DNA from 2 places in the Leptolyngbya sp. AN02str genome. Region 2 is predicted to be linked to the other one. Evidence: riboswitches for the same ligand, from Rfam matches in the RefSeq annotation. Region 2 holds a riboswitch; the other holds the start of a gene.
The links. A riboswitch is a leader RNA that binds a small molecule or an ion and turns the genes downstream of it on or off. The one in region 2 is predicted to bind cobalamin.
Positions count from the first base shown of each region.

Region 1: linked by a shared signal. The riboswitch ahead of ACQ4M4_RS26860 (hypothetical protein) and the one ahead of ACQ4M4_RS08300 (ferredoxin--NADP reductase) in region 2 are both predicted to bind cobalamin.

Region 1 covers NZ_JBNXVR010000061.1:3,742-7,689, forward strand. Annotated here, with positions in the region: gene metE (5-methyltetrahydropteroyltriglutamate--homocysteine S-methyltransferase) at 1-100, opposite strand, end outside; gene ACQ4M4_RS26860 (hypothetical protein) at 97-1,401, opposite strand; cobalamin riboswitch at 1,669-1,813, opposite strand; gene ACQ4M4_RS26865 (DUF2267 domain-containing protein) at 2,385-2,945, shown strand; gene ACQ4M4_RS26870 (metal ABC transporter permease) at 3,009-3,167, shown strand; gene ACQ4M4_RS26875 (metal ABC transporter permease) at 3,193-3,441, shown strand; gene ACQ4M4_RS26880 (hypothetical protein) at 3,496-3,882, opposite strand.
Region 2 covers NZ_JBNXVR010000008.1:86,569-90,516, reverse strand. Annotated here, with positions in the region: gene ACQ4M4_RS08320 (helix-hairpin-helix domain-containing protein) at 19-543, shown strand; gene purN (phosphoribosylglycinamide formyltransferase) at 540-1,265, opposite strand; gene psaK (photosystem I reaction center subunit PsaK) at 1,524-1,784, shown strand; gene ACQ4M4_RS08305 (hypothetical protein) at 1,904-2,080, shown strand; cobalamin riboswitch at 2,220-2,364, shown strand; gene ACQ4M4_RS08300 (ferredoxin--NADP reductase) at 2,396-3,103, shown strand; gene lepB (signal peptidase I) at 3,223-3,864, shown strand.

The DNA.
Region 1 (3,948 bases), on a different contig from region 2:
CTAGCCCAGCTTCCTCTTGAATTTGAATGCACTTGGCAATCTCTGCATCGATCGCCGCTTCGTATTCGGCTTGAGTGATTTCACCCCGTTTTAGCTTCACTCGTAGTTGCCGTCCTCTGAGGTTTGTGGAAATGAGCCAATGGTTGTTGTCGGAAAGGGCGGCAGCGTTGACTGGAGTTTTTTGCGTTGCTCATAGGGCATAGCGCGCTCCAAATGATTGACAGTCAGGTTGCGGAGCCGATCTTGTACTGCTGAATTTACAGGGCTGAACTGCTCAAAGGTTTGCCAGTGGGTTTGCACGACTGCTAATCGCTCGCTCGGAGCATTACCATCAAGCGTCTGTGCCAAGATCACCACTTCATCCAGCTTTTGTTCCGCGAAACTCAATACATTTCGCAAGGGTTCCGGCAGTTTTGTCTCTCGCGTCGCATCATAGGGAACAAATTGCAGGGATGATGAGGGATGCAATCGAATATTTGGCGTAATGCCGTGAATAGTTTCTAGTGTTGATAGCACTGATTCGGGAAGAATTTTCCAGATGTTTCTTGCATCTACAATACCTACACCTAACTGTTTATCGGATGGGAAACCGTGTTGTTTCAACAAGTCTAAATTGCATCCACGGGTAAAGTCTAAACTAATGCCAGCAATAGGTAATTGCATCACCCAGGGATACGTGGTTCCCAGATCGTCAAAATAGGTGACGAGATGAACGGATACACCGATTTGAGCAAGCTGGGTGCAGGTGATAGTAATTGCCTCTTTCAGATCCGCTGCACTGCTGGTGACGAGAATCGGTTCATGCACCTGCACCTCGGTGACGCCTAGCGATTTCAGTTGAGTCAGCAATTCACAGTAAAGCGGCAGCAATTTGCTCAAATGGTTTGTGAAATCACCTTCCAGACGGCCCAGTTTCAGAAGCGTGACCGGACTGAGGAGAATGGGAACGGCTCGTTCACCCAGAAGAGTTTGCGATCGCTGCACCGTTGCCAAAAAATCTGCAAAGTTTGCCTCTGGTTGTGCATCAGCCGCAATCTCAGGTACCAAATAGTGATAGTTGGTATCAAACCATTTGGTCATTTCCATCGCTGGAATGCCATCTTTGCCGCGTGCCATTGCAAAATATTGATCGAGTCCCGACAGATGACGAAAGCGATCGGGGATGAGGCCGAACCAAACTGCCCAATCCAGCACATGATCATAAAGCGTCGTGTCACCGATACCGATGCGATCGATGCCTGCTTTGAGTTGCGCCTTCCAGTTCGCAAATTCAACCTCTTGCACTGTTTGCAGCAAAGCTTCTGCATCAAATTTATTGCTCCAAAAGGCTTCTAATGCTTTTTTAACTTCACGGTTTTTACCAATGCGGGGATACCCCAGCGTTGCAGTTTGAATGGTCATTGTTGTAACGTCCTAAACTCTGTAAATAAACGTGTGAGAACAGCTGCCTCCCAATTGGGAAGCAGGCCATAGGCAGACAAAATGAGGATGGCTGACTTAAATCGATCGCAAAATTAGCAGCTACCTTCACTCAGGTAGCACTTCTGCATATCAGCCGTTCGTTTAACTCAGATAGTCAACTCAGAACGCTACAACTTTAAAATCCCGACAAAATACCAATCACAAAAGCTTGAAGTTTTCATCATCCGTACCTCGCAGATGTTTGTGTAACGGGTTTACCAATCGGCGGGCATTCTGACTCAGAGAGTTGCGCCTCTCCTTACAGCTGCGGGACAGCGGCAGATTTACACTGCACTTTCCCCCTTGCGTCTGATGGCTGCTCCCCATCAGAACCGACTTGACCCCAACGATAGCACAGTTGTAGCGCAGTGCAGCAGCTTCACCCTGCATTTCTTCGCAGCTAAAATGCTGAACAACTTCAAAATATAGCGCCTTTCTAAAATTACTTGCGCTATCTGTAGAGTAAAGATGATCCGATTTGATTTTTTTGTTTTATGCTGAGTCGAACATCAAGCGTCATCTTTGTACGGGTGCGCTTTTCTCTGATTCAGCTTTTCAAGAATTTCTTATTTCTGAATATCTACAGGATTAGGTTCGATCGCATTCAGCAGTGGCACAGCCGATCGAATCTCTGGATAGACGATCGCATTTGTGCGATTCCACAGAGCAGATCCGTCAAAGGCGGAATCGCCAACTTTGTAACCTGCTTCAAGGCTTTTCTCCTGCCAGTCTTCTAATTCAACTAAAGACAGCGTGTTGCTTGCTCAGTGATCGAGATTCATAGTTTTCGGCACAGGCCCGCTATCCATTTAACCTCTGTCTTTTGAAGGATAGAAATTAGACCTAAGTAAAGATGCTCATTCATTAGGGGTCTCTTAATCTAAATCGAGTACCAAAATTGTGATCAAACAATAGAGGAGACAATGATGGCAGATGAAGCATTGAAAAATGATATTCCAGAGATTGATCCGACAGAAGTCGAAGATGCCAGAGTTGCGATCGCAGATAGGGATCGATCCTTCCTGGAGAAAGTGATGGTTGATGGAGGATTTTCTGACCCCTACGATGCCAGAGACTTCACCGAAGTTGTCTTTCGAGTCATGCGCGATTTGATGACTACAGAGGCAGCTGATCGCGTTGCGGATGAGTTGCATGAAGAGGCAATGCCTACCAAAGAAAAGGCGCTTCAGATGGAAGTGACCGACCTGTGGAAAGATACCAATCCGCTAGTTGGATTTTTGAGTCGGGTGCGTCCACCTTGGCAAGGCCCAGGCATTTTCAAGATTGATTCCGATCGCTTTTTCTTCCGGGTTGCAAACGAAGGTGGGCTTAAGCGAAACCCTGAGAATAAAGATGCTGAGCGCAAGCAGGCGGTGAAAGCAGTGTTTTCGGCAACTAAGCGGGAATTGTCAGAAGAGCGCATTCAGGAAATCGCTACCTGGCTACCGGACGGTGGGGTGCGAGAACTCTGGGAGCAAGCCTAGCTATAGATCGTGCAGAGAAAGTATTCGTACTCATAACGTTTAGGATTACGATACTGAATCCTGATTGTAGTCTGGTTATTTTACAAAGAGCAATTGTTTTACACGTTTGATCCAGTCGACGCACAAGCTGCAGGAATGCTTGTGCGTCGATATTATCTGGGGATTGTGGCCGCAATCAGTTTGACCGTCGTTGCCAATTTACAAACGTGGGCGTTCTGTTGATGATTGTGCTGCCTGTTGCCCTAGAATGACCGCTTACTTGCTGGTAAAGGAACTCCATCAAATGATCCTCTTGAGTGCAGGCATGGGTGCATTAGCGGGTATTGTCGGTATGTACTTGAGTTATTCCCTGGATATTCCGTCAGGGTCTGCGGTCGTGCTGGTTGCTTTCGGACTATTTCTTCTAGCGTTTCTATTCAGCCCATCTCAAGGGCTATTAACCCAATCCCGATTCAAAGCGCAAATTGCAGGTTTGATGCAAGGGAGCGAGAAGTAATCCTATCCCAGTCACAGGTTTGGACATTTCGACTTAAATGCGATCGCCTCGCACTCAAGATCTTGCCTTACCCCACACCCGCTTTGGCGGTTTGTGGCCAACCGTCTTCACTCCATTGACAAAGAGCGAGTCACTTGCCAGTTCCTTTGCCATCATCGGAATCAACCGTTTCAGATTGGTACTGTAATTGCTTTGCCAAAATTCTGACAGCTTTGCCCTGGCCACTTCATTTACTAACACTGTTTTATCCGGCATGATCAGCACCATTGCCACATGCCCGGAGTTTTCTGTCACTACAAACACGAAGTCATCGCGGTCGGCTTTTAGACCGTCGTAACAGTAATCAATATGCTCCTCTAACTCGTATTCATAGAGAGAATATTCCATTTTGCCCTCTTCCAGCAGCGCTTTACGGAGGAGGGCTTCTATCTTTTTGCTCATAAGTTGCCTTTCTCGCTATGCATCAAGTCCATAAATTCTACCAGTCCTACTCCTTTACCCTTCCAA
Region 2 (3,948 bases):
GGTGTGGAGGGTATGGAGATGGCGTTAGGAAACTGGTTATCGTTTGGGGATAGGGGAGGGCGATCGCGCTTTCAAAATCCTTACTATCGGTTGCAGCCTCACGAAATCTCGCTGGCGGCGCAGGCTGGCGTGGCCATTGATGTGAACCGGGCTGGTGTGGATGATTGGCTGCGGCTACCAGGCATTTCCATTCATCAAGCGCGATCGCTCGTTTCTCTGGTGCAATCGGGCGTGCAGTTCCATTGTTTAGAAGATTTGGCGGCAGCGTTGAGTGTGCCAGTGCAGCGCATTGCAGGGCTGGCTCCCGTCCTACAATTCAACTATTACGACCCGGCGAGTGCGGCGATCGCCCAGCCCATGAACCCCAACATGGCTTCGGTCGAGGAGTTAACCCGCATTCCCGGCGTAGATATTTACCTGGCTCGGGCGATCGTGCAAAATCGCACATCCTACGGTCGGTTTCAAAACATTGCCCATTTGCAGCAGCGGCTTGGGTTATCAGCCGCAATGACTGCGCAGGTGATGCACTATTTCCGGTTCTAGATGGGGCGATCGCCACCCAAGGCCACCACATCTGGAGCCACCACATCTGAAGTCAGCGTATCCGAGGCCAGCACGATCGCCCGAGGAAAAATCTGGTGCTCCATCGCCTGAATTCGGGCATGAAGCGTTTCTACCGTGTCATTCGGCAAAATGGGCACCGCCGCCTGAATCAAGATGGGGCCACTATCCACTTCTAGCGCCACCCGATGCACCGTGCAGCCCGTTACCTTGGCCTTGGCGGCTAGTGCTTGCTCCACCGCCTGCGCCCCCCGAAAGCTGGGCAGCAGACTGGGATGAATATTCAGCACATGGCCTGGAAACGCATCAATCAACCGCTGTGTCACAATGCGCATCCACCCGGCCATGATGATCCAATCTACACGGTGTTCACGCATCACCTGCACGATCGCATCATCCAATGCCTCGCGGGTGGGAAAGTCTTTGTGGTTGAGCAATTGGCTGGGAATGTTCCAGCGCTGGGCGCGATCGCTCGCTTTGGCATTGGGCTTGTTGTACACCAGCACGTGAATTTTGGCGTTGAGCTTCCCATCGGCAATCCACTGGGCGATCGCCTCAAAATTGCTGCCACTGCCCGACGCCAGCACCCCCAGCCGCAAGGGTGACCCTTCGGCATGCCGCGCCCACGCATCGGCAGACACCTCTGGTGAAATGAACCCAACCTGCTGAAAGGTAACGGAAGGCAACGCCGACCCAGCACTCATAAGTAACCGCCCAACTTGGAGAAATGACCGTCTGCATGCAAGCCGTTTTCTACTATGGCATATCCTCGCATCGCCCACGTGCAGATGCATTGCCCCACGCCAGACAGAATCCACGGCAGAAAGCATGGGCCACAGCGATCGCATACAAAACTTTACACAAACATTAACTATTGCTGCAAAGTGTTTTGTGCGATCGCGATTATTTGTTCTAATTCACTGAAAGAACAACGTTGATTCCACGTTTCAGGAGAGACTGCCTTGTTTATTTCCACTGTGCTGGCGACCATTCCCGCAACCCTAACTTGGAGCCCCAAAGTCGCCATTGTCATGATTGTGTGCAACATTTTGGCGATCGCCATTGGCAAAGCTGGCATTCAACAGCCCTCCGTCGGCCCCGAATTACCTTCTTCTGCCTTGTTTGGCGGTTTGAGCCTACCCGCACTGCTGGCCACCACATCCTTTGGCCATATTTTAGGCGTTGGTGCCATTTTGGGCTTGGCCAACCTCGGCGTTCTGTAAGCGCTCTGGCCTCAAGCATTTGACCTCAAGCATTTGGCATCAAGCGACGGATTGCGCGATCGCCGCAGCTTTATCCCAAGATAAATCATCCATAGCACACTGCCCTACGGCACACGGCTATGGATATTCACAACCAACACAACCCGGCTGGCTGCGCGACTCATCAGTTCACGCGATCGCCCTCTCAGCCACTCCCTTCAGTACACACCCACAGTTCACTGCCATCAGCGCTGCACAACGCTACTGGCAGTGTTTTTTTGGGCCTTTTACACCATATCAAGAGTGCGATCGCGTAACGATAGGAACTTTCATGGATGAAACGGACAGAATTCGGGCTACAATGTGGCCCTTAGGTCGCTGTTGGTTTCTTCTGTCTATCCCGCTTTTGATAGTGGGGTTATGGCGAATGCAACCAACTCAGCGATCGCTCAGGCTGCTTGGGGGATCAGCCCAAGCACCCTATGCCGCGCCTCGTTGGCATAGGTGAGGGAAAGTCCGGTGCAAGTCCGGCACTGTGCCGCAGCTGTAACGAAACACTTCGTTTCCGAGTCAGAATGCCTGCTTGAGCCGTCCCATCATCGAACCCCGCGTCGCACGGAAACTGAACTGCTATGCAAACATCCGAAATTTTGCGTCCATGCCAGCCCATGGACTGTATCGCTACGATTGTCGCGTCCGAGTGGCTGACCCCTACGATCAAGTCCATTCGGCTACAGCTAGACGCGGCTACGTTTGGCTTTTTGCCAGGGCAATCAGTTTGGCCCAAGTTTGAGCGCGATGGCAAATCCTTTACCAAAATCTATTCCATGGCCTCGTCGCCCTCCGCCTGTCCCGAAATCGAGCTGTGTGTCTCGCGGGTGGGCTGGAGTTCGGCCTTTTTGCAAGATTTGCAGCCTGGAGACACGATCCCGGTGCGCGGTCCCTACGGATTAATGACCCTAAGTGAGCTGCCGACGCGCGATCGCCTCTATCTGGCTGAGGGTTCTGGCATTGCCCCGCTCAAAAGCCAAATTGACTGGCTGCATGAGTGCCGCTTTGCCCACTCGATTGTCTTGGTGCAGGCCAATCCCGAAACAGCCGATCAGCTTCCCTATCGAGATCATTGGCGATCGCTAGCAGCCCAATGGCCCAACTTCCGTTATCTCGAAGCCATCAACCTCGCGCCGGAAGCGCTGCTAACGACCGTAAACCTGGATTGGGCACAAACTGAAGTGGAAATTTGCGCCGTGGGCGATCGCCCCAGCCAGCTCTACGATGCCATGATGAGCTTGGGCGCCTCGCCTCGCTCTGTCCGCATGGAAAAGTTTGTGGCGTTCTAATCAGCGCTTGGCTTACTGAGCGCGATCGCACTTACAGGTTTCTGGGTGTACCCTGCCACCTCAGATCTTCCGTTTGCGATCGCGCTATAGAATGGGCTTTGCACGTGTTTTGCATCCCTATGGCTACTGAACCCACCGACCTTCAAAAACCCGCTTCTACACCCGCCCCCGAAGCCAAACCCAGCTTTTGGCAATCGCAGCGCGAAAATGTTCAAATTTTGGCGATCGCGCTGTTGTTGTCTCTCTTTATTCGGACATTCATTGCTGAACCGCGCTTCATTCCGTCCGATTCCATGGTGCCAACGCTGGCCATTGGCGATCGCCTCGTAGTGGAAAAAGTATCCTATCGGCTGCACCCGCCCGAGCAAGGCGACATTATCGTGTTTGAACCGCCAGCCATCTTGCAAGACATTGGCTATGGGCAAGACCAAGCCTTTATTAAGCGCATCATAGGGCTACCCGGTCAAACAATCGCCGTGCATCAAGGCCAAGTAGTCGTCAATGGGCAAGCCATTGCAGAACCCTACATTGCCGCCCCTCCCGCCTACGAAATGCCCGCCGTCACCGTACCGGCCAACGCCTACTTTGTCATGGGCGACAATCGCAACAACAGCAACGACTCCCATGTGTGGGGCTTTTTGCCACAAGCCAATATTATTGGCAAGGCAGTGTTTCGATTTTTCCCATTGAATGAGCTGTGGGGCACTCTGCCACAAGCCCACATCTCCGCAGTAAGCCCATCCTCCACTCCCGAGGATTAATCTGGTTGTGTTTCAACGTCAGTTTCGGTTAAGGGCTTTTCTGAAGTTTGCGCGGCGCGCAAACTTCAGAAAAGCCCATTTTTG